DNA from 4 places in the Streptomyces sp. NBC_00726 genome. Region 1 is predicted to be linked to each of the others. Evidence: riboswitches for the same ligand, from Rfam matches in the RefSeq annotation. Region 1 holds a riboswitch; each other region holds the start of a gene.

What was found. Region 1 has a riboswitch for cyclic di-AMP ahead of OG338_RS02195 (C40 family peptidase). Riboswitches for the same ligand answer to the same signal wherever they lie in the genome.
Region 2: it holds a riboswitch for cyclic di-AMP, as region 1 does, so the genes downstream of both, OG338_RS27210 (peptidoglycan DD-metalloendopeptidase family protein) here and OG338_RS02195 (C40 family peptidase) in region 1, are expected to answer to the same signal.
Region 3: it holds a riboswitch for cyclic di-AMP, as region 1 does, so the genes downstream of both, OG338_RS15600 (M23 family metallopeptidase) here and OG338_RS02195 (C40 family peptidase) in region 1, are expected to answer to the same signal.
Region 4: it holds a riboswitch for cyclic di-AMP, as region 1 does, so the genes downstream of both, OG338_RS10700 (transglycosylase family protein) here and OG338_RS02195 (C40 family peptidase) in region 1, are expected to answer to the same signal.

What each region holds. Positions count from the first base shown of each region.
Region 1 covers NZ_CP108983.1:526,705-534,207, forward strand. The annotation lists gene OG338_RS02185 (ATP-dependent Clp protease proteolytic subunit) at 37-669, shown strand; gene OG338_RS02190 (hypothetical protein) at 677-985, shown strand; cyclic di-AMP (ydaO/yuaA leader) riboswitch at 1,292-1,488, shown strand; gene OG338_RS02195 (C40 family peptidase) at 1,492-1,965, shown strand; gene OG338_RS02200 (ATP-binding protein) at 1,972-2,403, opposite strand; gene OG338_RS02205 (helix-turn-helix domain-containing protein) at 2,609-3,469, shown strand; gene OG338_RS02210 (DUF397 domain-containing protein) at 3,495-3,692, shown strand; gene OG338_RS02215 (8-amino-7-oxononanoate synthase) at 3,707-4,849, opposite strand; gene bioB (biotin synthase BioB) at 4,992-6,248, shown strand; gene OG338_RS02225 (adenosylmethionine--8-amino-7-oxononanoate transaminase) at 6,241-7,503, shown strand, end outside.
Region 2 covers NZ_CP108983.1:6,117,977-6,125,479, forward strand. The annotation lists gene OG338_RS27190 (aspartate aminotransferase family protein) at 1-846, shown strand, start outside; gene OG338_RS27195 (helix-turn-helix domain-containing protein) at 922-1,530, shown strand; gene OG338_RS27200 (DUF6126 family protein) at 1,574-1,750, shown strand; gene OG338_RS27205 (tyrosine-protein phosphatase) at 1,768-2,574, opposite strand; cyclic di-AMP (ydaO/yuaA leader) riboswitch at 2,996-3,155, shown strand; gene OG338_RS27210 (peptidoglycan DD-metalloendopeptidase family protein) at 3,159-4,091, shown strand; gene OG338_RS27215 (SGNH/GDSL hydrolase family protein) at 4,275-5,099, shown strand; gene OG338_RS27220 (STM4011 family radical SAM protein) at 5,120-6,013, opposite strand; gene OG338_RS27225 (STM4012 family radical SAM protein) at 6,021-7,370, opposite strand; gene OG338_RS27230 (STM4013/SEN3800 family hydrolase) at 7,367-7,503, opposite strand, start outside.
Region 3 covers NZ_CP108983.1:3,487,953-3,495,455, forward strand. The annotation lists gene OG338_RS15570 (FG-GAP-like repeat-containing protein) at 1-2,729, shown strand, start outside; tRNA gene OG338_RS15575 (tRNA-Lys) at 2,966-3,039, shown strand; gene OG338_RS15580 (SHOCT domain-containing protein) at 3,100-3,510, opposite strand; gene OG338_RS15585 (hypothetical protein) at 3,611-3,901, opposite strand; tRNA gene OG338_RS15590 (tRNA-Met) at 4,152-4,225, shown strand; gene OG338_RS15595 (PP2C family protein-serine/threonine phosphatase) at 4,394-5,557, shown strand; cyclic di-AMP (ydaO/yuaA leader) riboswitch at 5,769-5,922, shown strand; gene OG338_RS15600 (M23 family metallopeptidase) at 5,934-7,103, shown strand; gene OG338_RS15605 (aldo/keto reductase) at 7,286-7,503, shown strand, end outside.
Region 4 covers NZ_CP108983.1:2,428,829-2,436,331, reverse strand. The annotation lists gene OG338_RS10730 (glycosyltransferase family 2 protein) at 1-164, shown strand, start outside; gene OG338_RS10725 (GtrA family protein) at 161-562, shown strand; gene OG338_RS10720 (SurA N-terminal domain-containing protein) at 699-1,355, shown strand; gene OG338_RS10715 (nucleoside triphosphate pyrophosphohydrolase) at 1,388-2,350, shown strand; gene OG338_RS10710 (cytochrome P450) at 2,360-3,718, shown strand; gene OG338_RS10705 (transglycosylase family protein) at 3,825-4,895, shown strand; cyclic di-AMP (ydaO/yuaA leader) riboswitch at 5,181-5,349, shown strand; gene OG338_RS10700 (transglycosylase family protein) at 5,354-6,079, shown strand; gene eno (phosphopyruvate hydratase) at 6,395-7,503, shown strand, end outside.

The DNA.
Region 1 (7,503 bases):
CCGCTGTGCCCGCGCGACCGGAGGAGAGGCACAGCCGTGTACCGTCCCGTCGCCCGCCACGTTCTGCCCGAGTTCACCGAGCGCACCTCGCAGGGGTCCCGGACCCTCGACCCGTACTCCAAGCTGCTCGCGGAGCGCGTCGTCTTCCTCGGCACGGCTCTGGACGAGACGGCCGCCAACGATCTGGTGGCCCAGCTGATGTATCTGGAGCACGACGCGCCGGACCGGCCCGTCTCGCTGTACATCAACTCGCCGGGCGGCTCGTTCGGCGCGATGACGGCCCTGTACGACACGATGAACTTCCTCAGCTGCGAGGTGGAGACCTACTGCCTGGGCCGGGCGGGCGCCGGCGCGGCCGTGTTGCTTGCCGCGGGTGCCCCGGGCCGGCGGCACATGCTGCCCGGCGCCAAGGTGGTCGTCGGCCAGCCCGCGCTGGACGAGCCGCTTCAGGGGCAGCCGTCCGACCTGGAGATCGAGGCGCGGGAACTGGCCCGGATGCGCGAGACGATGACCGGCATGCTGGCCCGGCACACCGGGCGCTCCGTCGAACAGGTCACCGAGGACACCGAGCGCGACCTCGCCCTCGACGCGGAGGGCGCCCTGGCGTACGGGCTGGTCGACCACATCGTGCGGAACCGGGTCCCGGTGCCGCCGCGCTCCGGGTGGTGAACCGGGGATGCAGCCACCGGACTTCCCGCCGCTGCCCGCCCTGACCCGGGCCGAGTCCGCGTTCATCGACGGCTATCTGCGGGTGGTCGACCAGGTGGGCCGGATCAACCCGGCGCACGGGGACGACACCTACACAGCCCTGCGCGCCGCCCAGGCCCTCGCCTCGCACGCGGCGGCCTTACGGGACGCGCTCGCACTGATGCACCGGCGCGGCGAAACCCGTATCCACAGCAGCACGTTGACCCGCGCGCTGCGGGAGCTGGACGGCGAGCGGCGGGCGGCCCGGGTCGCCCTGCCGCCCGTCCCGCCGGACTGACACCCCGGCAGGTCACCGACACGCCCGGCGGGCGCGCGGGATTTCCTCGCTCGTTCGGCGTAGGTGTTCCCTCGCGCGAGCGACGGTCCGATTTGCCTTTTCCTGATGCGCGTGGGGCGCGTTCCTTCGCGACACCGCTGGTACGGCCGTGGCGACGGGCGGCCGGCGGACCGCCGTCCGGGTTTCCGTCCACCTGAACGGGCCATCCGTGACGGTCTTCACCGATGGCTGTTCCGGCGCGGAAATCCGGCCCGAGGTGCGTCAAGATCCCTGGGACGACAAGCCCCCGCCACCGCGGCGGGGCGGTCCGGGCGGACGCCGAGTCCTGCCGCCGCCCGGATGACTGGTCGACAGGAGTGGATCGGCAGGAGTGGAGGACCCGAGCACTACGGGACCGCCGGATCTCCGGCCGTCCCTCGGGGTGAAGCCGCCGCGCGCGGCCGGGCAACTTCGCCAGCCCGAACCCGACAGGTCATCCTTCACAGGCGGCTGACGAAGGGTTGCGCATGACTGCGCAGGTACATGTCCCGTCTCTGCTCGCCCGGGCCACCACGGCCTCGGTCATGACTCTCGCCGCCGTCGGCGGCACGCTGTGCGTCCCAGGAGCCGCGCCCGAGGCGCAGGCGGCCGGCCATGCGATGAAGGCCCTGAAGGTCGCCGCGTCGAAGAAGGGGGCGCCCTACCGCTGGGGCGCCACCGGCCCCGGCAGCTTCGACTGTTCCGGGCTGACGCTCTACTCGTTCAAGAAGGCCGGCAGGAAACTCCCCCGTACCGCCCAGCAGCAGTACAACAGGACCAGGCACGTGTCGGCGTCCAAGCGCCAACGGGGTGACCTGGTCTTCTTCCATTCGGGGCGCGGTGTCTACCACGTGGGCATCTACGCCGGCAGCGGGAAGATCTGGCACTCGCCGAAGACCGGGGCCGTGGTGCGCCTGGAGAAGATCTGGACCCGGAGCGTCTACTACGGCCGGGTCGCCTGAGGCGCCTCAGGGCTGGACGGGGACCTGCCACGGGAGGGCCACCCAGACGGTCTTGCCGCCGTCGGCGGTGGGGGTGACGGCCAGCCGGCCACCGTACTCCTTGGCCAGCGAGCGGATGATGACCATGCCGCGTCCGTTGTCCTGCTGGACGGCGGCGGGCAGCCGCTGGGGCCGGCGGGGGTGGCTGTCCGTCACGCCGAGGCGCAGTTCCTCGTCCCGCTCAAGGCGCAGCTCGACGGTGAAGGTGGGTGACTGCCCGAAGGTGTGCAGGACGGCGTTGGTGGCCAACTCCGAGAGGATGAGGCGGACGGTGTCGGCCATCTCCGCGTCCTCGGGCAGGCCCCACTCCGTCAGTACCCGGGCGACGAACCCGCGGGCCGCGGAGACCGAGACCGGCTCGCTCGGCAGGGTGACACGTGCTTCCTGATGGTCTGCCATGGCGAGCCGTCCCTTTCCCACCCGATACCGGCCCAGCGAGCGGGACCGGTTGTGCTTCGCGCCAGAGTGCCACCGATGGTGCCCTCCGGGGCGACGATCCGCCAAGATATGCATATATCTGTCGCTCAATCCGGTGAACTCTCCCCACGCGGACCCCCTCCGGCGTCACACTGTCTGCTCGTCGGACAGCGGAGGGAGCCATCGGATGCAGCACGGCCCTGCGGTACGGCGCCGCAAGCTGGGAGAGGAGCTGCGGAGCCTGCGTCACGCGTCAGGTCTCACGAGCCGGGAGGCGGCGGCGCTCCTCGGCTGGCACCAGTCGAAGGTGAGCCGGATCGAGACAGGTGTCAGCGGGGTGCGGCCGGAGGATGTGAACCGGCTCCTCGACGCGTACCGCATGGACGATCCGAAGCTCCGCGAGGTCCTGGGCGCGCTCGCCGGTTCGGCGGGCGGGGGCGGCGCCGGCTGGTGGCACGCCTACCGGGGGCTCATCCCGCCCCAGTACCGTGACTTCATCAGTCTGGAGTCGCAGGCGCGCACCGCCCGCACGCTGGAGACCACGGTGGTGCCGGGCCTGTTGCAGACGGCCGACTACGCCCGCGCGGTGACCCGGGCCTCGTTGGACGGGCTGCCGTCCGGTCAGCTGGACTCGCTGGTGGAGGTGCGGCTGACCCGGCAGGGGGTGCTGCGGAGCGATCCGCCGCTGCGGCTGAGCGCGGTCCTGGACGAGGCGGTGCTGCGCCGGGAGGTCGGCGGCCGGCGGGTGATGCGGGAGCAGCTGCGCCATCTCGCCCGGGTGGCACGACTTCCCCATGTGCGACTCCAGTTACTTCCGTTCTCGGTCGGCGGCTATGTCAGCCTGACAAGCCCTTTCGTTATCTTCTCCTTTCCGACCGCTTCCGACCTTGACGTGGTCGTTCTTGACCACTTGACGAGTAGCCTCTATCTGGAACGGAAAGAAGACCTTGCGGCGTACAGCACGGCCTTCGAGACCCTTCAGACGCACGCGCTGTCGCCGGAGCACACGCTGGACCTGATCGCCGCGATCGACCGCGGCGACCGGTGACCCCCCACCGCCCGGAGGAAGCGTCATGTCCGATCACCTCACCCGGAACGCGTCGCGCTGGCGACGCAGCAGCTACAGCACGGGAATGAACAACTGCGTGGAGACCGCGCCGTCCGGAACCGGGCGGCCGCTGGCCGTCCGCGACTCGAAGGACGTGGGCCGCACGCCCCTGGAGTTCTCCCCGACGGCCTGGACGTCCTTCGTCTCCGGCCTGAAACGCTGAGGCGGACCACCGCCTCAGCTCGACGGTGCGGTCCGCCGCACCGTCTCCACCGCCCGCGCGATCCGGTCATCCGTCAGGTCCGCGCGGGCGGTCAGCCGGAGCCGCGAGATGCCGTCGGGCACGGACGGCGGCCGGAAGCAGCCCACCGCCATCCCGGCCGTCCGGCAGTCGGCGGCCCAGCGCACGGCGGCGTCGGCCGAGGGCGCCCGGACCGAGACGACCGCCGCGTCGGGCCGTACCGCGGTCAGACCGGCCGCCGTCAGCCCCTCGTACAGCGCGGTCGCGACCGTACGCGCCCTGAGCGCGCGCCCCGGTTCGCGGCGCAGCAGCCGCAGTCCGCCGAGGGCGGCGCCGGCGGCGGCCGGGGCGAGTCCGGTGTCGAAGATGAACGTCCGGGCGGTGTTGACCAGGTGGTCGATGACCCGGGCCGGCCCGAGGACCGCCCCGCCCTGGCTGCCCAGGGACTTGGACAGGGTGAGCGTGGCGACCACGCCCGGGTCGCCCGCGAGCCCCGCCGCGTCGAGCGCGCCCCGTCCGCCCGCGCCGAGCACCCCGAGTCCGTGCGCGTCGTCCACCAGGAGCGCGGCGCCCTCCGCCCGGCAGACGGCGGCCAGTGCGGCCAGCGGCGCGGCGTCGCCGTCCACGGAGAACACCGAGTCGGTGACGGCCAGCTTCCGGCCCGCGTGCCCGCGCAGCGTCTTGCGGACGGCCTCCGGGTCGGCGTGCGGGACGACGGCGGTCTCGGCCCGGGAGAGCCGGCAGCCGTCCACGATGGAGGCGTGGTTGCCCGCGTCCGACGCGATCAGCGCGCCGCGTCCGGTGAGCGCGGTGAGGGCCGCGAGGTTGGCGGCGTAACCGGAGGAGAGGACCAGCGCGGCCTCGAAGCCGCAGAACGCGGCGAGTTCGTCTTCCAGCTCGGCGTGGAGCGCGGTCGAGCCGGTGACCAGGCGGGAGCCGGTCGCCCCGCCGCCCCAGCGGCGCGCCGCGTCCGCCGCCGCGGCGGTCACCTCCGGGTGCCGGGTGAGGCCCAGGTAGTCGTTGCTCGCGAGGTCCAGGAGCTCCGCGTCGGCCTCGCGGGGCCGCAGCCGGCGGACCAGGCCCGCGTCCGCGCGCCGGCGCGCCTCGGCTTCGATCCAGTCGAACGGGGTGGCGGGCATGGGCGGTCCCTTTTGTAGGCAGCTCACAGACCCTAACCGGGCCCGCGCCGAGACACGGTGTGGCAATACACACACCCCGTGTGAGCTCTGTTGTCCGGTTCCTCCTTGGCTCCGGGCGGTGCGGTGCGTCAGGATCATCGCCATGGACCTCCTGAACACGCTGGTGGACAAGGGGCTGCGGCGCGAGCTGCCGACCCGTGAAGAAGCGCTCGCCGTACTGGCGACCCCGGACGACGAACTGCTCGACGTGGTGGCCGCGGCCGGCAAGGTGCGCCGGCAGTGGTTCGGGCGGCGGGTGAAACTGAACTATCTGGTCAATCTGAAGTCCGGGCTCTGCCCCGAGGACTGCTCGTACTGTTCGCAGCGGCTCGGTTCCAAGGCGGAGATCCTCAAGTACACCTGGCTGAAGCCGGACGAGGCGTCGAAGGCGGCGGCGGCCGGGGTGGCCGGCGGCGCCAAGCGCGTCTGCCTGGTGGCCAGCGGCCGGGGCCCGACGGACCGGGACGTCGACCGGGTCTCGCAGACCATCGAGGCCATCAAGGACCAGAACGAGGGCGTCGAGGTGTGCGCCTGCCTCGGTCTGCTCTCCGAGGGCCAGGCCGACCGGCTGCGTTCGGCGGGCGCCGACGCGTACAACCACAACCTCAACACGTCCGAGGGGACGTACGGGGAGATCACGACCACCCACACCTACGCCGACCGTGTCGACACGGTGCACCAGGCGCAGGCCGCCGGGCTCTCCGCGTGCTCCGGGCTGATCGCGGGCATGGGCGAGAGCGACGCCGATCTGGTCGACGTGGTCTTCGCGCTGCGCGAGCTGGACCCGGACTCGGTGCCGGTCAACTTCCTGATCCCGTTCGAGGGGACCCCGCTCGCCAAGGAGTGGAACCTGACGCCGCAGCGGTGTCTGCGCATCCTGGCGATGGTGCGGTTCGTCTGCCCGGATGTGGAGGTGCGGCTCGCGGGCGGGCGCGAGGTCCATCTGCGCTCGATGCAGCCGCTCGCCCTGCATCTGGTGAACTCCATCTTCCTGGGCGACTATCTGACCAGTGAGGGCCAGGCCGGGCAGGCGGATCTGGACATGATCGCGGACGCCGGTTTCGAGGTGGAGGGCGCGGGTACGACGACGCTCCCCCGGCACCGCGCGGACGCGGCGGCGGGCGGCTGCGGCTCGCATGCGGGCAGTTGTGCCACGGAGCCGGAGGGCTGCGGCTCGCACGCGGGCGGCGGCTGCGGGCCGTGCGGCGGGGGTGCGGAGGCGGAAGCGGACGCCGGAACGGCGGCGGAGCCCGTACCCGCCGCGAAGGCGCCGGAAACGCAGGTGCCCGGGGCGGCCCGGACGGATCTGGTGGCGGTCCGCCGCCGTGGCGCGGGCACGGACCTCGCTCCCAATGCCTGAGCCGCTCTCCCCCGCCGTACTCCGGGACCTGGACCGGGCGCACGTCTGGCATCCGTACGGCCCCATGCCGGGCCGGCAGGAACCGCTGGTCGTGGAGTCCGCGTCCGGGGTCCGGCTGCGGCTCGCCGAACCCGCCCACGGACAGCACGAATTGGTCGACGGGATGTCGTCCTGGTGGTCGGCCGTGCACGGCTACAACCACCCCGTGCTGAACGAGGCGGCGCGCGGCCAGCTGGACCGGATGAGCCATGTGATGTTCGGCGGGCTCACGCACGAGCCCGCCGTCCGGCTGGCGGCCCGGCTGGTGGAGATCACCCCGGAGCCGCTGCGCCATGTCTTCCTCGCCGACTCGGGCTCCGTGTCGGTCGAGGTCGCCGTGAAGATGTGCCTCCAGTACTGGCGGTCGGCCGGGCGGCCGGCCAAGAAGCGGCTGCTGACCTGGCGCGGCGGCTACCACGGCGACACCTGGCAGCCGATGTCGGTGTGCGACCCCGAGGGCGGGATGCACGAGCTGTGGTCCGGCGCCCTGCCCCGCCAGGTCTTCGCCGACGAGCCGCCCGCCGGTTACGGCTCCGAGCCCGATCCGGCGTACGCGGCGCACCTGCGCGAGCTGATCGGGCGCCACGCGGACGAGCTGGCGGCCGTGATCGTCGAGCCGGTGGTCCAGGGGGCGAGCGGCATGCGCTTCCACTCCCCCGGCTATCTGCGCGTGCTGCGCGAGGCGTGCGACGCGTACGGCGTGCTGCTCGTGTTCGACGAGATCGCGACGGGCTTCGGGCGTACGGGGAAGCTGTTCGCGGCCGGGCACGCGGGGGTCTCCCCCGATGTGATGTGCGTGGGCAAGGCTCTGACCGGCGGCTATCTGACGATGGCGGCGACGCTGTGCACGAGCGAGGTGGCCGACGGCATCTCGCGCGGCGAGGTGCCGGTGCTCGCCCACGGCCCGACGTTCATGGGCAACCCGCTGGCCGCGTCGGTGGCCTGCGCCTCCATCGACCTGCTGCTCGGCCAGGACTGGCAGCAGGAGGTCAAGCGGATCGAGGCCGGGCTCAACGAGGGCCTGGCGGCGGCCCGGGAGCTGCCCGGGGTGCGCGAGGTGCGGGTGCTCGGCGCCATCGGGGTCGTCCAGCTGGACCACGAGGTGGACATGGCGGCGGCGACCGCGGCCGCGGTGCGCGAGGGGGTGTGGCTGCGGCCGTTCCGGGACCTCGTCTACACCATGCCGCCGTATGTGACCGGTGACGACGACGTGGCA
Region 2 (7,503 bases), 5.6 Mb from region 1:
GTCCCGCTCGGCGACCTCGCCGCGCTCAGCAGGGAGCTGAAGCGGGGCGATGTGGCCGCACTGGTGGTGGAGCCGATCCAGGGCAAGGGGGTGCTCGCCGCGCCGCCCGGCTATCTGCGCGAGGCGCAGGAGCTGCTGCGCAAGCACAAGGCCCTCCTCATCGCCGACGAGGTGCAGACCGGTCTCGGCAGGACCGGCGACTTCTACGCGTACCAGCACGAGGAAGGCGTGGAACCGGACCTCGTCTGCGTCGCCAAGGCGCTCTCCGGCGGCTATGTCCCGGTCGGGGCGACGCTCGGCAGGGACTGGATCTTCAAGCGCGTCTACTCCTCGATGGACCGGGTCCTCGTCCACTCTGCGAGCTTCGGCTCCAACGCCCAGGCGATGGCGGCGGGGCTCGCGGTGCTGTCGGTGATGGAGGACGAGGAGACCGTCGCGCACGCGCGCCGCACCGGCGACCTGCTCCGCGAGCGGCTGTCCGCGCTCGTCGGGCGCTACGAGCTGCTGCACGAGGTGCGGGGGCGCGGGCTGATGATCGGCATCGAGTTCGGCCGCCCCACCTCGCTGAAACTGCGCAGCCGCTGGACCATGCTCCAGGCGGCCCGCAAGGGCCTCTTCGCGCAGATGGTCGTCGTGCCGCTGCTCCAGAAGCACCGCATCCTGACCCAGGTCTCCGGCGACCATCTGGAAGTGATCAAGCTGATCCCGCCGCTGGTCATCGACGACGCGGACGTCGACCGCTTCGTGGCGGCGTTCACCGCCGTCATGGACGACGCGCACAGCGGCGGGGGACTGATGTGGGACTTCGGGCGGACCCTGGTGAAGCAGGCCGTCGCCAACCGCTGAGACGTTTTCGCCCCCGAGTTTTGCCCCTGAGGCAAGAAATTTGCCTCAGGGGAAAGTGTTTGGCCCAATGGAGGCATGAACCCTCCGGACGACCTGGCGGCCGGTGAGCTGCCCGGTGTCGCGCCACGCCTGCGCGATCTGCGCCGAGGCCGTGGTCTCACCCTGGAGACCGCGGCCCAGCGGGCCGGGCTCTCGCCCGCCCACCTCTCCCGGCTCGAAACGGGCCGGCGCCAGCCCTCGCTGCCGATGCTGCTCCAGCTGGCCAGGATCTACGGTACGACGGTCTCCGAGCTCCTCGGCGAGACACCCCCGGAACGGGACGCGATCATCCGCGGCCGCCCCTTCGAGGGCGCGGCCGCCGACGGCTGGCTGTACCAGCAGGCCGGCGGCTCCGGCCGGGCGATGCAGGCGCTGCGCGTCCGCGTTCCGTACGGCGCCCAGGGCGACCTGGTCCGTGTCCACCCCGGCGAGGAGTGGCTGTACGTCCTGACCGGCCGCCTCCGGGTGACGCTCGGCGAGACCGTGCACGACCTCGCGCCCGGCGACGGCGCGCACTTCGACTCGCTCACCCCGCACCGGATCGCCGCCCCCGAACCCGAGGGCGCCGAGCTGCTCTTCGTCCACACCCTGTTGCAGAGTCCCGCCGCCGACCTGTGCCTCGGCGGCCGGGTCCACCGCGGCTGAGACGTTTCCGCCGCCGGACCCCCGGCAGCCAGAGAGGCCAGTCATGTCCGATTCAGAGCACTACGACCCGCTCACCCCGGCCCCGCGCCCCGGCGCCGACAGCCAGGAGAAGAAGATGCCGCGCGGACTCGTGATCCGGCTCTTCGCCTACCTGGTGGCCGGGCACGTCATCGCCGCGTTCCTGTACCTGCTCTTCGCGGTCGGCATGCACAACCAGTAGGCCGGTCCGTCTCGGCCCTAGTCCAGGAGCCGTTCGCGCAGCTGCTCACGGGTGGTGGGGGCGAGCTTCAGTCCCTCGGTGAGATAGCGGTCCGTGCCGCCCCAGGTCTCGTCAATGGTGGTGAAGGCCGCGGCGAGGTAGTCGGGCTGGGCGCCGAAGAGCGGATTGAGCAGCTCCAGCACCTCAGGGGACATCCCGGCCGCCGAGGTGTCGCTGCGCCGGATGCGGTAGCGGCGGTGCGCGTCGTTCGACTTGAGGTAGTCGGCCTCGATGGCCTCCCGGCCGACGCCCACCGCCAGCAGCGTCACCGCGATCGACAGCCCGGCCCGGTCCTTGCCGGCCGCGCAGTGCATCAGGGCCGGCACGCTGTCCTCGGCCAGGGCGTGCAGCACCCGGCTGTGCTCGGCGGTGCGCTCCAGGATGATCGAGCGGTACGAGGCGACCATGCGGTTCGTCCCCTTGCCGTCGGCCAGGATCGAGCGCAGCTGCGCCAGGTCGCCGTCGCGCACCATCCGCCAGAACTCGGCGCCGTCCGCCGGGTCGCTGAGCGGGATGCTCACATTCCGTACGCCCGGCAGCTCGATGTCCAGGCCGTCCAGCTTGTGGTCGGCCGCGTTGCGGAAGTCGAAGACGGTGTGCAGCCCGAGCCCGCCGAGGAAGGCCGCGTCCTCGGCCGTGGCGTGTGCCAGATGACCGCTGCGGTAGAGCCTGCCGCGGCGCACCCGGCGGCCGTCGGTGGTGGGCAGGCCACCCAGGTCGCGGAAGTTGCGGACGCCGGTGAGGACGGGCTCCGTCGGCGGGGTCTGCGGCAGCTGCTGCGTCACGGTCACTCCTGGAGGCTCTGCCCCGGCGCGTGTCGCCGACGGGCCCACGACCGCGACGATACGACATCGGTTCCTGGGGCAATCATCTCGGCCACCCGCCGGTCCGCCCGCTCCGGTGCTGACACGAACGACGGCCGCGACATGTCCGTATTGCCGGATTGGGAATAACTTGCCCCGGTTGTACGGGGGATGATCACTTGCTCGTGAGCGGGATCATATCCGTGACGGTGTGTGGTGACGCCCCGGCGGGGTACTCCCCGCACCGCGCGGAATGCCAAGATCCGTAATCCACGGAGTGTGACCGGAATTCGGCGCCGTAATTCCGGTGCGGAATCCGGTGCGGAACGCGTGGCTTGTTTCCGTCGTCCCGGCTCGCTTACGTTCCATGCCATCCGGATGGAACGCCCAATCCTGCCGCCGTCCGGAATTCGCACCCACTCACCGTGTGGCAGGAGCGGGGGAACCAGGTAAGCCGCCGACCGGGACGACCGGACGGCTAGGGGTGAAGTCGCGCCAGGCGCGGCCGGGCATCTCCAGCCCGAACCCGACAGCTCACCTCGCAGGCGCCGGAGAGGAAATTCTTCATGCCCAATTCGGGTAAGCACCGCCGTCCCAAGTCCAGCACCATCGCCCGTGGCGTCGTCGCCGCGAGCGCCGGCGGAGCCGTCATCGCGCTTCCGCTGCTCGGCGCCACCGGTGCCCACGCCGCGGAGCGGTCCGCCCCGGCCACGTCGAAGTCGGCCGCCGCGCACACCGCCCCGGCCAAGCCCGCGAAGAGCACCGGCACCACCACGTACTCCGTCGTCTCCGGCGACTACCTGTCGAAGATCGCGGCCCAGCACCACCTCAAGGGCGGCTGGCACAAGCTGTACCAGGACAACCGCGAGGTCGTCGGCGGGAACCCGAGCCTGATCTTCCCGGGCATGAAGCTGACCCTCGGCGCCAAGGCGGCCCCCGCCGCCACCACGTCCGAGGCTCCCGCCAAGACGGCGGCGAAGACCGAGACGAAGGCCGCGCCCAAGGCCGAGACCAAGACCGCGCCCAAGGCCGAGACCAAGACCGAGGCGCAGGCCGAGACCAAGACCGAGGCCCCCGCCTCCCAGGACAACGCCTCCGGCTACGTCCACCCGGTCCCGGGCAACCACACCACCGCGTACCGCGCCTCCGGCGCCAACTGGTCCAGCGGCAGCCACACCGGCATCGACTTCCCCGTCTCCACCGGAACCAGCGTGAAGGCCATCACCTCCGGCACCGTCGTCACCGCCGGCTGGGGCGGCGCCTACGGCAACCAGGTCGTCATCAAGCACGCCGACGGCCACTACTCCCAGTACGGCCACATGTCCTCGCTCTCCGTCTCGGCGGGCCAGACCGTGACCGCGGGCCAGCAGGTCGGCCTCTCCGGCGCCACCGGCAACGCCACCGGCCCGCACCTCCACTTCGAGGTCCGCACCGGCCCGGAGTACGGCTCGGACATCGACCCGATCGCCTACCTGGCGTCGCACGGGATCAACGTCTGATCCAGGCGGTACCGGCCCGGTGATCCGGGTCACCGAACGGCACAGAGGGGCGGCGCACGGCGGTGCGCCGTCCCTCTGCTTATTCCCCCTTTACCGAAAACTGACCGGGTGGTTTATCTCACCACCCGTCAACCCCTTATTACGGTCGCGTAGGTCACATTCCGGGGTGCAGGATATGCGGTTGTGGCAGACGATTCGAACAACCTCCAACAGGGCGTCACCGACCGACAGGACGCCATCGGGTCGTACGCGGCGATTGGCGACAGCTTCACCGAGGGAGTCGGCGACCCCGGCCCGGACGGAACGTTCGTCGGCTGGGCCGACCGGCTCGCGGTACTCCTCGCGGACCGGCTCCCGGAGCCCGGCCCGGCGACCGGGGACTTCCGTTACGCCAATCTCGCCGTACGAGGACGCCTCCTCGACCAGATAGTCGAGGAGCAGGTGCCCCGCGCCAAGGAACTCGCCCCCGATCTGGTGAGCTTCTGCGCAGGCGGCAACGACATCATCCGGCCGGGCACCGACCCGGACGACGTGGCCGAACGCTTCGAGAGGGCGGTCGCCGACCTCACGCGGTCGGTGGGCACCGTCATGGTGACCACCGGCTTCGACACCCGCGGCGTCCCCGTGCTGCGCCATCTGCGCGGCAAGATCGCCACCTACACCGCCCACGTCCGGGCCATCGCCGACCGCTACGACTGCCCGGTCCTCGACCTGTGGTCGCTGCGCTCCGTGCAGGACCGGCGCGCCTGGGACGGCGACCGGCTCCACCTGTCGCCCGAGGGGCACACCCGGGTCGCGCTCCGCGCCGCCCAGGTCCTCGGCCTCGACGTGCCGGCCGACCCGGACCAGCCGTGGCCGCCGCAGCCCCCGCGCGGCACGCTGGAGATCCGCCGCGACGACATCCACTGGGCGCGCGAATACCTGGTCCCGTGGATCGGGCGGCGGCTGCGCGGCGAGTCCTCCGGGGACCACGTCGAGCCGAAGCGGCCGGACCTGCTGCCGCTCTGACCGGCCCCCGTCCGCTGTCCTCAGTCGTCCCGCGACCGCGTCGCGGCGACCGGGGACAGCGGCAGCGCCGCCGGGACGCGCTCCAGGACCCCGCCCGCGAACACGTCGTACAGCGGCAGCGTCTCCAGGTGCACATAGCCGATGTGGCAGTCGCAGACGGCGAGCGGGCAGGCCCGCGGCCCCAGCGCCCGCCGGTAGCTCCCGTCGTACAGATTGCCCAGCTCCGCCCGGACGAAGTGGCAGCGGCGCACCATGCCCTCCCCGTCCACCGAGATCACCGACTCACCGGTCCGGCAGGGCAGCCCCGCCGAGCGGTGCGGATGGCGGCTGTACGGGAACAGCGGGTCGATCGCCGTCCACCGCTCCGCCTCCTCGTCCGTGTAGGTGTGCCCCTCGGCCGCGTTGACCCAGAGATAGACCTCCTCCGGGAGCGCCGCGCGCAGCCGCCGCGCCTCGCCGAGATGGGCGTCGAACCCGACGACACCCACGCTGTGCCGGACCCCGAGCTCCCGCAGCTCCGCGCACCGGCCCAGGAAACGCTCGTACGGTGTCTGCCCCGGGTGGTACGTGCACCAGAGCGCGATCCGTTCGCGGGCCGGCTCCGGGGCCTCGGCCAGCCACCGCGTACGCCCGCTCAGGTTCGTCTGGATCGCGACCCGGCGCACATGCGGGAGGCCCGCCAGCTCCACGATCGCCCCGCGGTACCAGGACCGCACCAGGCCCTCGCCCCACGGCGTGAACAGCACCGAGATCCGGTCACCGGTCTGCGCCGCCACCCACGCGGTGAACCGTTCGAGGGCCGCCCGGTCGGCCCGCAGCTGCTCCCGGCTGTCGCGCCGCTTGGCGAACGGGCAGTACGGGCAGTCGTAGTCGCAGGAGGCGAGCGGCCCCCGGTAGAGAATCGTCAGGTCCACGGGTGACTCACTTCAGCTCGTACGCGGCCATCGCGGTCCGCACGGCGGGGGAGAAGAGCTCCGGGCCCAGCGCGTCGGAGTAGGCCAAGCCCTCCGGCGACAGCCGCAGCAGCCCCTGTGCCTCCGCGTCCAGCCAGCCCCGGTCCTCGAACCGGGCCAGCTCATCCGGGAAGTCCTCGTACGGCGAGGTGCCGAACCGCTCGCGGTACTCGTCCAGGGCCATGCCCTCGGCCTGGAGCACCGACTGGAGGAGATGGCGGCGGCGCGCCTCGTCCCCGTCGGTGTACCGCCCGACCTCGGCACGGGAGAAGTCCGCGGTGGCGGTGTAGGCGTCGATGATGCCCCGAACCTCGCTCATCCGCACCGCGTAGTCGAAGGAGTAGTGCAGCCGCGAGGTGTAGGAGCGGGCGCCGCAGCCCAGGCCGATCATGCCGTCCGTCTGGCAGGCGTGGTCGTCGGGCCCCTCCGCGCGCGGGGCGTCGGCGCGGCGGAACATCCGCATCGACACCTGCTCGTAGCCGTGGGCCAGGAGGTGGTCGCGGCCGGCCCGGTACAGCCGCAGGCGCTGCTCGTCCCAGTCCGTGTCGGCCTCCCCGGGGGAGCGCTTGCCGAGCGCGGTCAGCGGGCGCACGTACAGCGGGTAGAGATACAGCTCCTCCGGCCGCCAGCGCAGCGCCGCGTCCAGCGAGGTGCGCCAGCTCCGCTCGGTCTGGCCGCCGATGCCGTAGATCAGATCGATGTTGAGCACGGGTATGGAGGTGTCCCGGATGAGGCCGAGCGCCCGGTCCACGTCGGCGGCGTGCTGCGGGCGCACCGCCGCGCGGGCCTCGGCCGCCACGAAGGACTGCACCCCGATGCTGATCCGGGTCGTGCCCCGCTCGGCGAGCACGGCCAGCCGGTCGGCGGTCGCGGTGGACGGGGAGGTCTCCACGGACAGCGGGACGGACCGCAGATCGGCACCCATTCGCTTCTCCGCGATGTCGCACAGCCGCGCCAGCTCGCCCGCCGTCAGGAAGGTGGGCGTGCCCCCGCCGAACGCCGCCGCGGCGAACCGTACCGGTTCCGCGTCGCCCAGCGCGTCCCGTATGGCCGTCGCCTGCCGGTCCAGCGCGTCGAGATAGCGCGAGGTCAGCTCGTCGGGGGCGCCGATCCGGGTGAAGAGGTTGCAGAAGCCGCAGCGGACCTCGCAGAACGGGATGTGCATATAGAGGGAGAGCGCGTCCTTGCGTTCCCCCGCCCACAGCTCGCTCAACTCGGGCCGCCCGCCCGGCTGCTCGGCCAGCGGACGGTACGCCGTCTTGTGCGGATAGGCGTACACATAGCTCTCGTACGGGCGGGCGGTGTGCGTCACGGTCATCGGACGGCCCCCGGTTCCAGGAAGAAGTGGGCGTACGGGACGGTCCAGACGGACTCGTGGCCGAGCCGGTGACCGGTGTAGCCGTCGTCGCCGTAGGCCGTGCCGTGGTCGGAGCAGACGATGGCGAAGGCAC
Region 3 (7,503 bases), 3.0 Mb from region 1:
GGACCAACTCCTACGTGCAGTTGCCCGCCGGGCACAAGTACGTGGGTACCTACGGCACGACAGTCGTGACGTACAGCCGCACGAGCCCCACGGCCGCGCCGGTGTGGCATCTGCTGCGGCTCGTGAAGGGTTCCGTCCAGGACACGGAGGTTTTCGGATGGCCCGACGACGCCGAGCGTCCCGTCAAGGCGGTCACCGGCGGGGCCGATGGTGTTCTCGTGCGGTACGGCCAGGGGGCCCGCCTCCGGCCGTTGTGGATTTCGCTGTCGACCGGTGAGGCCCGCCCGGTGGGTCCCGACGTCTCCGCCGCGACGGCGTCCACGGTGGTGTCACGCGACTACGTGGCGGAGTGGACCAAGGACGGCAAGGTGACCTTCTACGCGAAGGGCACATCGCAGTCCGGGCCTCTGTCCGTGAGCCAGGTGAAGAACCTTCCGTACGCGGAAGGCGACAGGCTTCTCGGCGTCACCGGGCAGCACCTGGTGGTCGCACGCGCCTCCGGGCAGGGAGGCTCGACTCCGTACCGGCTCGTGACCGTTCCCCTGGACGGCGGTCCCGAGGAGGTGCTCTTCGCCTACGGGCGGGCCGACGCCATGCCCACCCCGGACGGTGGGCTGCTCGTGGTGGCCGGCTCCCAGCCTGACGGGCTGGGTGTGCAGTTGGTCCGCCCGGGTGACGGCGGACCGACCACGGGCAAGCTGGTCGACGTCACACCGGCGACATCGCGACCACAGGAGATGAGCTTCAGTCAGGGGCAGCTCGAATCACTGGAGCTCCTGTCCGATCAGAGCAAGGGCTTCCGCTCGCGAACCGTATCCGTGTCGGGCCCGCTTGCCATCGGTGGCACGGGGCCGGCCGGTGACCGTGGTTTCGATCTGGCGGACTGCGGGGACAGCGATGGGTGCCCGACCCTGTTCGCCACAGGTGACGGACGAACCGTGATCATGCCGGCGCCCGCGAGCGATGGCCCACAGATGCCGTCGGTCGTGGGGCCGGGAGGTACAGAGGCAGTTCCGTTGTCGGTCCCTGATCTTGAATGGTTCCAGGTCGCGGATGTGTCGGGCCGTTACGCACTGGGGCTCGGCGGCAGTCCTGACGGCGAGGACACCGGCCTCATCACCGTCGACCTGGATACGGGGACGCTGCTGTCGCGCATGTCGTTCGGCGGTGAGGACACCGATCTGTACGGAGACCGGGTGTGGGGCGCGGGCACCGTGGCGGGCACGGTGGTCAGTCGTGACGCGCGGACCGGGGCAGTGCGGCAGACGGTGGATCTCGGCACCGGGTGCAAGGCCGAATTCATCAAGGTGACCCTGCACTGGCTCAGTTGGGACTGCGCCGGAAGTCCCGCCAGGGGCGGCGTGTTCGATCTGGAGAAGAAGACCAATCTGACTCATCTCGACCCGGTGTCCGTGCTCGGCGACGGTTACGTCGTCGGGTGGGGCGCCGAAGACGAGGTGCAGATCACTGATGTGCGGGGAGAGACCCCCGTACCGGTGCACACGTACACGATGACCGGCGACGGTGAGCGGGAGCCGAAGCACGCCATCGACACCGGCACCGGACGTATCGCCTATCAGCGGCAGCCCGACGGGGACATCACGGTCGCCGATCTGGGTATCCCCGCCTCGCCGATGGCCCGTATCGACTCCGACGTGCCGGCATCGACGGCGCTGCGGGGCGGGGTTCCGTCCTGGACGGCGCGCTGGTGGCTGTCGAAGCCTGCCGCCTCTTGGCAGCTGACGTTGAAGAACAAGGCCACGGGCGCCACCGTTCGAACCCTGACGGGCGGAGAGGCGCGCGGCCTGATCACGGCCGCCTGGGACGGGAAGACCGCCACCGGCGCGTACGCCCCGAACGGTTCCTACGCCTGGACCCTGACCGCCGACCCCGCCGACGGGAGCGGCGCCCCCTTCACCACTTCCGGCACTCTCAAACTGACCGGTGGGGCGGCCGCGCCACGGGACTTCGTCGGTGACGACGGGTTCGGGGACCTGCTCGCGTTCACCTCGGCCGGGAAGGCCGACTGGCGGGCCGGTACGGGGACCGGGGCCGGGCGGGTCGAGGACAAGGTGTCGGCCACCGGCTGGACGGGCGGCAACACCGTGACGGCCGCCGTGCCGTTCGAGGACATCAACGGCGACCGGTGCAACGACGTGCTGGTCCGTACGGAGGCGGGCGAGCTGCGCGCGTACACGCCGGGCTGCGGGGCCGCGCTCAAGCCCACCACGCCGTACAAGAAGATCGGCACCGGCTGGAACATGTTCGACGCCCTGACGTCGCCCGGCGACATGTCGGGCGACGGGCGCGCCGATCTGCTCGGCCGGACGCCTGCCGGCGACCTGTACTTCTACCTGGGCAAGGGCAACGGCCTCTTCGAGCCCCGGGTGAAGATCGGCTACAGCTGGCAGGGGTACCTTCTGGCCGGCATGGGCGACATGGACGGCGACGGCAAGGGTGACCTGGTGGCCCGCGACCGCTCGGGCAATGTGTGGCGCTACCCCGCCACCGGCAACGGCACACTCGGAACCCGTACCAAGATCGGGTACGGCTGGACCATGTACGACACGATGGTCGGCTCCGGCGATCTGAACGGCGACGGCCGCGCGGACCTGCTGGCCCGCGACAAGTCCGGCGTGCTGTGGAGCTACCGCGGCGACGGCGAGGGCGCGCTGGCGGCGCGTACCAAGGTCGGCGGCGGCTGGCAGATGTACACGCACCTCTTCTGATCACTCACGCGGCCCGACGCCTTGACCGTCGGGCCGCGTGAACTCCGTACGTACACCGGACGGTTGAGGACCGTGCCCTGCGACAACGGCGCATGCGTGGAGCAGGTCGCCTCGGACCACGGGACGCCGACCCGGGTGCGGATTTCATGGAGCCCCACCGCGCTGACGGCGCCGCGCGGCCGATACCCGATCGGCTGCGCGGCCGGGGCGGGCTATGCTCGGTGGTGATGTGCCGGGGGCCGTTAGCTCAATTGGTCAGAGCAGCGGACTTTTAATCCGTTGGTTGTGGGTTCGAGTCCCACACGGCCTACCTCGTGGCCCCGGGTCAGCGCGTGCGCTGCCCGGGGCTCTGCCGTGTGCGGGGCGGGTGTCAGACCAGGAGCTTCGACTTCGCTCGCTGGTACTCCTCCTCGGTGATCGCGCCCTTGTCCTTGAGGTCGGCGAGCTTCGACAGGTCCTCGACATGGCCGCCGCTCTTGTGGCCGGTGCCGCCCTCCGTACCCGCCGCGTCCCTGATGTACGCCTTGAAGGCGGCGTCGCGTTCCTTCGCCTCCTGGACGTCGCGTTTGCCCATGGACTTGCCGCGGGCGATCACGTAGATCAGCACGCCCAGATAGGGCAGTACCAGCGCCAGGATCAGCCAGCCGGCCTTGGCCCAGCCGCTCAGGTCATCGCTGCGGAAGATGTCCATGATGACCCGGAAGAGGAGGAAGAGCCACATGATCCAGAGGAAGAACCACAGCATCGTCCAGAACAGGTTGAGCAGGGGATAGTCGTCCATCGTCCACTCCCGGAGCCTCGAAATGGCTGAGTCTGAAATCAGTCATATCGCCATATGGGCCCGTGCGCCCGTTGAGGGGGAGCGCTGGGGAGGGCGGTGGCTACTTCTCCGGCTCGGACGGGTCGGCGGCGGTGGCCGCGGTCGTCTTCCTGCTGTGGACCATGATGCCGATGAAACCGGCGAGGAACCCGCTGATCAGGCCCGATATCGCGTGGTTGACCGCGTTGACGGACGCGCTGCCCGGGAGGCCGATCGCCAGGTAGTTCACCGCCGCGCTCATCGCCGCGCCCATCACACCGCCGATGAGGCCGCTCTTGGCGGCGGCGCGTGCGGGGGACGGCGGGGTGGCCGAGGGGGCGGGGGTGTGATCGGAGGCGAGTGGTGCGGCCATGGTCGAGAGCCCTCCAGGCAGGCTGCGATCAGAGACCGGGAGCGGCTCTCGACGCGCGCCGGCATGCGCGGTCGGGGGCCTGCTCACACGGGCAGCCCACCGAGCCGGGGGGTGCAGCAGATACCTTGCGACAGAACACATGTTCCTTGCAACACCTTCTCGTTTTCGGCACTTTGACGCTTGGATCAAGGCGGTCGCGGTCCGCGTGGTCATGAGGGCTCCGAAGATGCCGTAGAGTTGGGTTCACCGACGCGGGGTGGAGCAGCTCGGTAGCTCGCTGGGCTCATAACCCAGAGGTCGCAGGTTCAAATCCTGTCCCCGCTACTGATGGATCAGGCCCGGCACGCAGGCAGCGTGCCGGGCCTGATGCGTTTCCGGCGCAGACGCGTTTCGCTCCTTCGGCGGCCGAGGATTCGCCCGGTGGCCGGGCGGGCGCGAGGCTGGGGGAGGTGCGCGGTCCCGGCCGTGGCCGCACCGGGCAGGAGACCGCAGGTGGGGAAGAGAGCGCGACGGTGGCGCGGGCCCGACGGCGCGGGCAGTCGCCGGTTCGTCCGGGTGCTGCCGGTGGCGATGATCGTCATCGGGGTGGTGTTCGACCTTTTTGCACCACCCTCCTTCACGGCCGTCCCGATGTTCGCGGCCGCCCCGCTGATCGCCGCGCCCTTCTTCGCTCTGGGTACCACGATCCGGATCGGGATCGCCGCGGTGCTCGCCGTCGCGGGCATCCGGCTCTACACCGGTGATCTGGTCAAGGTGGTCTCGTTCATCGAACTGCTCACCGTGCTCACGGTTGCCGTCCAGGCGTGTGTGATCAACCGCGTCGTGCGGCGCGGAAGCGAGCAGCTGGCGTCCGCCCGGATCATCGCCGAGACGGCCATGCGGGCCGTGCTCCCCGCGCCGCCCGAGCGGCTCGGCGGACTCCAGGTGGCCGCGCGGTACGAGGCGGCGCAGGCGGACGAGTTCGTCGGGGGCGACCTCTTCGCGGCCGCTGACACTCCGTACGGCGTACGGCTTGTGCTGGGGGACGTACGCGGGAAGGGGCTGGAGGCGGTCGGCGCGGTGGCGGTGGTGATCGGGGCGTTCCGGGAGGCGGCGGAGCACGAGAAGTCGCTGGAGGGCGTGGCGCAGCGGCTGGAGCGCGCGCTGGCGCGTGAGTCGGTACGGCGGAGCAGTCTGGACGCGTTCGAGGGGTTCGTGACCGCCGTGTTCGCGGAGATCCCGCCGGGCGCGGAGCGCGTACGACTGGTGAACCGCGGCCATCCGGATCCGTTGCTGCTGTACGGGGACGGGGCGGTGGAGGCGCTGACGCCCTCGGAGCCCGCGCTGCCGCTGGGCATGGACCTGGGGGTGCGGCCGGACCGCTCGGACGAGTGGGAGCTGCCGTCCGGCGGGACGCTGCTGTTCTACACGGACGGCCTGTCGGAGGCCCGGGACGCCGAGGGTGTCTTCTACGACCCGGCGGAGCGGTTGCGCGGGCGGCTCTTCCCGGGGCCCGAGGAGCTGCTGTCCGCGCTGACCGACGACGTACGGCTGCATACGGGGGGCGAGTCGACCGACGACATGGCGCTGCTCGCGGTGGCACGGCCGGCGAAGGGGCAGCCCGACCGGCGCAGGACGGTGAAGATCGTCAAAGCGGGTGACACGCTGCGTGACTGAGGAGCGTCGCTCCGCATAACATTTGACGCAACGTCAGAAAATGCGTAGTGGTTGAGTGCCGATCAACTCGCCCGATTGCACCCGGTTGTGTCCCGTAAAGTCCGGGCCCATCGCGTGAACGATCAGCGGGAACAGCTTGGAATCGGACCCGTCTGTCTATTAACGTTCGATAACGCAGCGCGGTTGTCCCAGCCGTCGTCAGGGACGGCGCCGCGCGCGTGCGCCGAATTCCGCAAGGGAACCGGGGAACCACCTACATGGGGTGAATCGGGCGTCTTCGTCTTCACAAGAGGCGGAGGAACCCGTAGGAGACCTTCCTGCTCCGAACCCGTCAGCTAACCCGGTAGGCGAGAAGGAAGGAAAGGAGCGCGCCCGCGTGGCGTCCAACAAGCCTGCCCCCGAATCACCCTCCCGGTTCGTGTCCGAGTACGGCGCCGACTTCGCGTCCGGCCCCGGCACCGCGTACATCCCGGAACAGGGCGGCGACTACGTGACCGATCGGGGCAACGGCTTCGCCACCGGCGCCGGTTTCGACAGCGGCTTCCGCGCCGACGACGCCGAATCGGAGCGGACCTGGGAGGAATGGAATCCCACCGAGGAGTCCGTCCGCCCCGTCCGCGGCAAGCACCGTGTCGCCAAGCAGCGCAATGGTCTGGCCCGCAGCTCCACCGTCCTCGGCGTCGGTGTCATCGCGGCCGTCGGTGCGGGTGGCATGGCCACCGCGCAGAGCAAGCCGCCGGTCTCCATCTCTCTTCCCGATTCCATCGCGGACAATCTCCCCGACGCCAAGTCCCTGCCCGGCGTGGGCGCGTTGTTCTCCGGCGGGAGCGAGGCCGAAACGCCCGCCACCGCCACCGCGGCCGCCCCGCTGACCACCGCCGGCATCACCACCGCCGAGGCCGAGCACGGCACCACGGACGCCGGCGAGGCGCTGCGCGCCCGCATCCTCCAGCAGGCCGAGCAGCAGCAGGGCGCCGCCGACGCCGAGGCGAAGGCGGCCGAGGAGAAGGCCGCCGCCGAGAAGGCGGCCGCCGAGGCGAAGAAGCAGCAGGACGAGGCCGAGGCCAAGGCCGCCGCCGAGAAGAAGAAGGCGGAGGAGGAGGCGAAGAAGAAGGCCGAGGCGTTGCGCCTGGCCAAGCTCGCCGCCAGTTACTCCCTCCCCACCTCCTCGTACACGATCACCTCGACGTTCGGCGAGGCCGGCTCGATGTGGTCCTCCGGCTACCACACGGGCCTCGACTTCGCGGCCCCGACCGGTACCCCGATCAAGGCCATCCACACCGGCACCATCAAGTCGGCCGGCTGGTCCGGCGCCTACGGCTACCGCACGGTGCTGGAGCTGGAGGACGGCACCGAGCTGTGGTTCTGCCACCAGTCCTCGATCGGTGTCACGGTCGGCCAGAAGGTCACCACCGGCGACACCATCGGCCGCGTCGGCGCGACCGGCAACGTGACCGGCCCACACCTCCACCTGGAGGTCCACACCCCGGGCGGCACCGGCATCGACCCGATGGCCTGGCTGCGCGCCCGCGGTCTGACGGTCTGAGATCTCTTTCTCCGACGCCCCGGCCCTTCCCCGCACGCGGCCTTCCGAACCCCGGCAGCCCTGACGCACACCCCCCGACGTCAGGGCTGCCGGTTCGCGTAGCCGCAGCCTGCCGGATGTATGCGGCACGGAATAGCGTCCGAGCCGGAATAGCGTCCGAGCCGGAAGTCGTTGATCCACCCATGACTTCACTGCGCAATCTCGGCCCGTCGGGCCTCCAGGTCTTCCCGCTCTGCCTCGGTGGAAACGTCTTCGGCTGGACCGCGGACGAGGCCCAGTCCTTCGCCGTCCTCGACGCGTACGCGGCGGCCGGCGGCAACTTCGTGGACACCGCCGACGCCTACTCGCACTGGGCACCCGGCAACGAGGGCGGCGAGTCGGAGACGGTCATCGGCAAGTG
Region 4 (7,503 bases), 1.9 Mb from region 1:
CGCTCGCCGGCGTCCAGATGATCCTCGCCGGAGTCGTCGGCGAATACGTCGGACGCATCTATTACGAGGTCAAGCGCCGCCCGCACTTCCTGGTCAAGGCCACCAACACCCGGACCCGCGAAGCCGCCGCAGAGCCGGAGCCCCGGGAGTTCGTACGCCGATGACGGTCACCGCACAAATGACACGTTTCGTTCTCGTGGGAGTGGTGAACACCGGCACGTACTACGGCTGCTATCTGCTGCTCCTGCACGTCCTGCCCTACCTCGCCGCGCACGCCCTCGCCTTCGCGCTCAGCATGACCGGCTCCTTCTTCCTCACCTCGTACGTCACCTACCGCACCCGGCCCACCTGGCGGAAGTTCCTGCTCTTCCCGCTCACCAACGCGGCAAACTTCGTCATCACCACCGGCGGGGTCTATCTGCTGGTCGACATCGCAGGATTCAGCAGCCGTTACGCCCCGCCCGTCGCGGCCGCCGCGGCCATTCCGGTCACCTTCGCGCTCTCACGCACGATCATGCTGCGACCGGACACCCCGCCGAAAACGGCCGAACGCGTCGGCTGAGCCGCCCGCCGGCAGACCACATCCCCAACTCCTTCCGAATCGTTGGTCGAATCAGTGGCCCGGACCGGTTCCACTCCCTAACATCGATCACCGCAAGGCTTTGTGCATCCGCGCACAATCTCCTCGGGAGGCTCCTTTGCACCGCCGCCGTCGCACCGCGCTCACCGTCGCCGCCGCGCTCCTCGCCGCAGCGCCGCTCCTCTCCGCCTGTGGCAGCCAGGCCCACCCCGGCGCCGCGGCCGTCGTCGGCGGCGACCGGATCACGGTGTCCACCGTGCAGGCGCAGGTGGCCGACGTACGCGAGGCGCAGGGCTCGTCCCCGCAGTCCGCCCAGCTCACCGACCAGTCCGGCCAGCTGGCCCGCGCCAAGCTGCACGGGCTGATCCTGGACCGCGTCCTCGACCGGGCCGCGGCGGACGCAGGCGTCACGGTGAGCCCCGCGGAGATCCAGCAGATGCGGAAGTCCGCCGTCGCCCAGTACAGCGGCGAGAAGGGGCTCCAGCAGGCCGTCCTCCAGGAACGCTGGCTCGCCCCCGGCCAGATCGACGCCTTCCTGCGCGAGCAGATCCAGATCACGAAGCTCGGCCACGCCCTCGGCGCCGACCCGTCCACACCCGAGGGCACCCAGGCCATCGGCGACGCGCTCACCAAGGCGTCCAAGGCGCTGAACGTCGACGTCAACCCCCGCTACGGCACCTGGGACAACCAGCAGATCCAGCTCGCCGACTACAAGGCCCCCTGGATCTCCCAGGTCACCAAGCCCGACCAGGCGGCCGCCGAGGCCGGGGCCTGAGCCCCCTGCGACGGCCGGGTAGATTCGGTGGCGTGAACGCTGAAGACCCCGGCCGCATCGTCCTGCTCACCGTCAGCCACCGGGTCGCGCCCGGACTGCTCTCCTGGCCCGCCTGGCAGGCGCTGCACGGCGCCGACGAGGTGCGCTGCGGCGAGCCGGAGCAGCCGCAGCTGCCGTATCTGGGCGAGGCCGGCGTCACCGTCACCCCGGGCGTGCCCGACGCCCAGGAGCTGGTGGACGCCTGCGCGGGCGGCCGCACCGTGGTCGTCCTCACCGGCGGCGCGGGCAATCAGCCGCTCACCGACGGGCTGGCCCGGCTGGCCGGCTCCGGACGGGTGCGGATGCCCGATCTGGAGCTGCTGCCCGGCGCGTACGACCTGCCGGGCGCCCGGCTCCTCGACCTCGTCCAGGTCATGGACCGTATTCGCATCGAGTGCCCCTGGACCTCGCGGAAGACACACAAGGGCCTCGCCAAGTACGCCATCGAGGAGGCGTACGAGCTGGTCGAGGCGATCGAGGACGGCGACCGCGAGGAACTGCGCGAAGAACTCGGGGACGTACTGCTCCAAGTCGTCTTCCACGCGCGCATCGCGGAGGAGGACGAGGAGGAGCCGTTCTCCGTGGACGACGTCGCCGGCACCCTCATCGAGAAGCTGATCCACCGGCACCCGCACGTCTTCGGCGACGAGACCGCCGAGACCCCGGAGGACGTCCACGCGCACTGGCTGCGCACCAAGGCGATCGAGAAGCAGCGCGCTTCCGTCACCGACGGCGTACCCCTCGGCCAGCCCGCCCTGGCGCTCGCCGCGAAGCTCGCGAGCCGGGCCCGTACCGCCGGCCTCGACGTCCCGCTCCCCGAGGGCGACGACATCGGCTACCGCCTCCTCGCCCTCGCCGTACGGGCCCAGCAGGAGGGCATCGACCCGGAGGCCGCCCTACGCGCCGCGGGCCGCGCGTACCGGGACGCGATCCGGACGGCGGAGGGCACCGGATAACGTCGGGGAGTGAACGACTGCCCCGCCGACAGCCCTGCCGACCGTCCCGCCGAAGCCGCGTCCGTACCCGCCGGCTGCCCCGCCCACACCTCGTCCGCCGCCGTGCCGCCCGCGCCCGAGCTCTTCACCTGGGAGTTCGCCACCGACCCGTACCCGGCGTACGCCTGGCTGCGCGAGCACAGCCCCGTGCACCGCACCACGCTGCCCAGCGGGGTCGAGGCATGGCTCGTCACCCGGTACGCGGACGCCCGGCAGGCCCTCGCCGACTCCCGGCTGTCCAAGAACCCGGCGCACCACGCCGAGCCCGCGCACGCCAAGGGGAAGACCGGCATCCCCGGGGAGCGCAAGGCCGAGCTGATGACGCACCTGCTCAACATCGACCCGCCCGACCACACCCGGCTGCGCCGCCTGGTGTCCAAGGCGTTCACGCCCCGGCGCATCGCGCAGTTCGCGCCCCGGGTGCAGGAGCTGACGGACCGGCTCATCGACGGGTTCGTGGAGAAGGGGGAGGCCGACCTGATCCACGAGTTCGCCTTCCCGCTCCCCATCTACGCGATCTGCGACCTGCTCGGCGTGCCCCGCGAGGACCAGGACGACTTCCGGGACTGGGCGGGAATGATGATCCGGCACGGCGGCGGGCCGCGCGGCGGGGTCGCCCGGTCCGTGAAGAAGATGCGGGCCTATCTGCTCGAACTGATCCACCGCAAGCGCGAGGACCTGGGCGACGACCTGATCTCCGGGCTGATCCGGGCGAGCGACCACGGCGAGCACCTGACCGAGAACGAGGCCGCGGCGATGGCCTTCATCCTGTTGTTCGCCGGCTTCGAGACGACCGTGAACCTGATCGGGAACGGCGTACACACCCTGCTGAACCACCCCGCCGAGCGTGCGCGGCTGCAACGCGCGCTGGCGGCGGGCGACCGCGAGCTGCCGGCCACCGGGATCGAGGAACTGCTGCGCTACGACGGCCCGGTGGAGCTTGCCACCTGGCGGTTCGCCACCGAGCCGCTGACCATCGGCGGGCAGCGCGTCGCGGCGGGCGATCCGGTGCTCGTGGTGCTCGCGGCGGCCGACCGGGACCCCGGGCGGTTCGCCGGACCGGACATCCTGGACCTGTCGCGGAGTGACAATCAGCACCTCGGCTACGGTCACGGCATTCATTACTGTCTGGGAGCGCCGCTCGCCCGGCTGGAGGGACAGACCGCGCTCGCCACCCTGCTGACACGCCTTCCGGACCTGCGACTTGCGGGAGAATCAAGCGATTTGAGGTGGCGCGGCGGACTCATCATGCGCGGACTGCGCACGCTGCCGGTGCAATTCACGCCCGGAGCGCGCGCCGGGGAAAGTGACACTCTGTCAACTCTGTGACTTTCGCGTGATCTCTACTGCATCGACTTGTGACTCACGTTCGAGTTTCGCTAGGTTCACCGTTCGACGCACCAGTCGCTTGTCAGTCACACGGAAGGCATCTCCCATGGGCTCCGCGAACGGCAGACACCGCCGCCCTCGTCAGGCACCCGCCATCGTGGTCGCCGCAGGCGTCACCGGCTCGGCGATCGCCATCCCGCTGCTCGGCGCCGCGAGCGCGCACGCCGCGGACGCCGCGACCTGGGACCGGGTGGCCGACTGCGAGAGCGGCGGGACGTGGAGTGCCGACCTCGGCAACGGCTCCTACGGCGGTCTCCAGTTCACGCCGGAGCTGTGGAAGGCGTACGGCGGTGAGGCTTACGCCGAGCGCGCCGACCTCGCCAGCCGCTCGCAGCAGATCGCGGTGGCCGAGCGGGTCCTGGCCGCCAAGGGTCCGAAGGCGTGGCCGAGCTGTGCGGTGATCTCCGGGCTCACCAAGGCCGCGGGCGCGGCGGACGCGGACCAGGGTGACGAGGACGAGGACGGGCCCGCCCGGAGCGCCGACTCGGGGCTCGACGCCGGTCTCGGCACCGATCCGGTGGACGACGCCTCCTCGGGCTCGTCGGCCACCGGATCGGACGAGGCGTCCGGCGCGGCCGCCACGGGCAAGGAGGCCGGCAAGAGCTCCGGCAAGCACGCGGGCAGGAGCGCCGAGGAGAAGGCCGGCGCCTCCGCTTCCCCGTCCGCCGACCCCACGGGCACCCCGTCCGCCGCGGACGGCCCGTCCGGGACGCCCTCGGCGGACACCTCGGCCGACCCCTCCGCGGACCCCTCGGCCGGTGAGACGGGCGGCGCGACGGACGACGCGCGGGCGAAGGGCGGCAAGCACCGGGGCGCCCCGGCCGCCGACGACGCCGGGACGGCCGACGGGCGCGACGCGGGCCGGCACGCCTCGCGGGGCGACGGCGACGCGCGCGACAGCGCCACGGGTCCGGCCGACGGCACGTACACCGTACGGCCGGGGGACAACCTCTGGGCGATCGCCGACGCGCAGGACCTGCCCGGCGGCTGGCCCGAGCTGTACGAGGCGAACAAGGACGAGGTGGGCTCCGACCCGGACCTCATCCTGCCCGGTCAGAACCTCGATCTGGGCCTCGGTGATCCGGCCCCGGACCAGGTCGCCGAGAGCGCCGGATGAGCCGTTGGAGCCCCCTGCGCTTTGGGTGGTTTAAGAGGCCCATGTCCCACTTTTGACCGAGTGAGACATGGGTCTCTTTGCGTGAACTCACGCCCCTTGTCCGGGAGGTCCCGCCGCATCCGTTCCGACCTGCATAAATGAGGGTTCATCGGATGCTCTTACGGGATGATTATCCGGTATGTCCGTCTTTGAATATGGCCGGTCGGTGTGATTACGGTCAGAACCGCTCGCACCGCGGGCCCCGTCGACCGTCACGCCGAATCCTGCCGTCGGTCGGAGGGAACAGACGCGAAAGCGCCGTAGGCAGGAGCGGGGGACCCAGGTAGGCGCTGGGCCCGGTCGTCGGGAGACGTACCGGGGCCGGCTAGGGGTGAAGTCGCGCCAGCAGCGCGGCCGGGCAACTCACTTGGCCCGAACCCGACAGCTCACCTCGTAGGCGTCGGTGAGGAGAAGACTCGATGCTGCTCAACCGCAAGGGCAACAAGCACCGCCGCCCCTCCAAGGCCGTCCGTGTCGCGACGCTCGCCGGTGTCGCCGGTGCCGCCGTCGCCGTGCCGCTGATGGGCGCGACCAACGCCTCCGCCGCCTCCGTCGCCACGTGGGACGCCGTCGCCCAGTGCGAGTCCGGCGGCAACTGGTCGATCAACACCGGCAACGGCTACTACGGCGGGCTCCAGTTCTCCCAGTCCAGCTGGGCCGCCGCCGGCGGTACGCAGTACGCGGCCCGCGCCGACCTGGCCACCAAGGCCCAGCAGATCGCCACCGCCGAGAAGCTCCTCGACATGCAGGGCCCGGGCGCCTGGTCCTGCGCCGGTGCCGGCAACCTGGCCAACGACGGTGTCGACCCGGGCGTCGACACCGGCTCCGGTGCCGCGAAGCAGGAGGCCGCCCCCAAGCAGGAGGCCGCCCCGAAGAAGGCCGAGCGCACCGAGGCCCCGGCCACCAACCGCTCCGACCGCTCGGACGCCCCGAAGGCCACGAAGAAGACGGTCACCACCCCGGCCGGCAAGAAGGTTGCCAAGGGTGACGGCGAGTACAAGGTCGTCGCCGGTGACACGCTGAGCAGGATCGCCGCCGACCACCACGTCAAGGGTGGCTGGGAGCGGCTGTTCAAGCTGAACAAGGACATCGTCCAGGACGCCGACCTGATCTACCCGGGCCAGCAGCTCCACCTGACGAAGTAGCGCACCCTCCGCGCCCCGCCGCGATCCCTCCTCGCTGATCGCTCGGGCCGCCCCGGCCCGGCACGCACTCCCCCCGTGTGTGCCGGGCCGGGGCACGCCGTATGGAGGGTGCCGGGCGGCCCGGGACCGTTCAACTGTTGTAGTTACTGGCTAGTAATTATCTGGTCTTTCGCCCCGGTATGCCCGCCCTTGGGTCCTTTTTCGTCCCAGGGGACGGGCGGTCGTCCGACGCAGACGGCCGGGCCGGTTAGGCTCTTGTCGCAAGGCCAAAGCGACCCTGCACAACCAGCGTCATATCCCAGAAGGAGATGCCTCGTGCCGTCCATCGACGTCGTCGTAGCCCGGGAAATCCTCGACTCCCGGGGCAACCCCACGGTCGAGGTCGAGGTCGGCCTCGACGACGGCAGCACCGGTCGTGCTGCTGTTCCGTCCGGCGCCTCCACCGGCGCGTTCGAGGCCATTGAGCTTCGCGACGGCGACCCCAACCGCTACCAGGGCAAGGGCGTCGAGAAGGCCGTCCTCGCCGTGATCGAGCAGATCGGCCCGGAGCTCGTCGGCTACGACGCCACCGAGCAGCGCCTCATCGACCAGGCGATGTTCGACCTGGACGCCACGGAGAACAAGGGCTCGCTCGGCGCCAACGCCATCCTCGGCGTCTCCCTCGCCGTCGCCCACGCCGCCTCCGAGGCCAGCGACCTCCCGCTGTTCCGCTACCTCGGCGGCCCGAACGCGCACCTGCTGCCCGTTCCGATGATGAACATCCTGAACGGCGGCTCGCACGCCGACTCCAACGTGGACATCCAGGAGTTCATGATCGCGCCGATCGGCGCCGAGTCCTTCTCCGAGGCCCTGCGCTGGGGCGCCGAGGTCTACCACACGCTGAAGAAGGTCCTGAAGACCAAGGGCCTGTCCACCGGCCTCGGCGACGAGGGCGGCTTCGCGCCGAACCTGGAGTCCAACCGCGCCGCCCTCGACCTCATCGTCGAGGCCATCAAGGAGGCCGGTTACGCCCCGGGCAAGGACATCGCGCTCGCGCTCGACGTCGCCGCGTCCGAGTTCTACAAGGACGGCAAGTACGAGTTCGAGGGCAAGTCCCGCTCGGCCGCCGAGATGACCGAGTACTACGAGGAGCTCGTCTCCGCGTACCCGCTGGTCTCCATCGAGGACCCGCTGTACGAGGACGACTGGGCCGGCTGGAAGATCATCACCGACAAGCTGGGCGCCAAGGTCCAGATCGTCGGCGACGACCTCTTCGTCACCAACCCGGAGCGCCTGGCCCGCGGCATCGAGGAGGGCTCCGCGAACGCCCTGCTCGTCAAGGTCAACCAGATCGGTTCGCTGACCGAGACCCTGGACGCCGTCGAGCTGGCCCAGCGCAACGGCTTCAAGTGCATGATGTCGCACCGCTCCGGCGAGACCGAGGA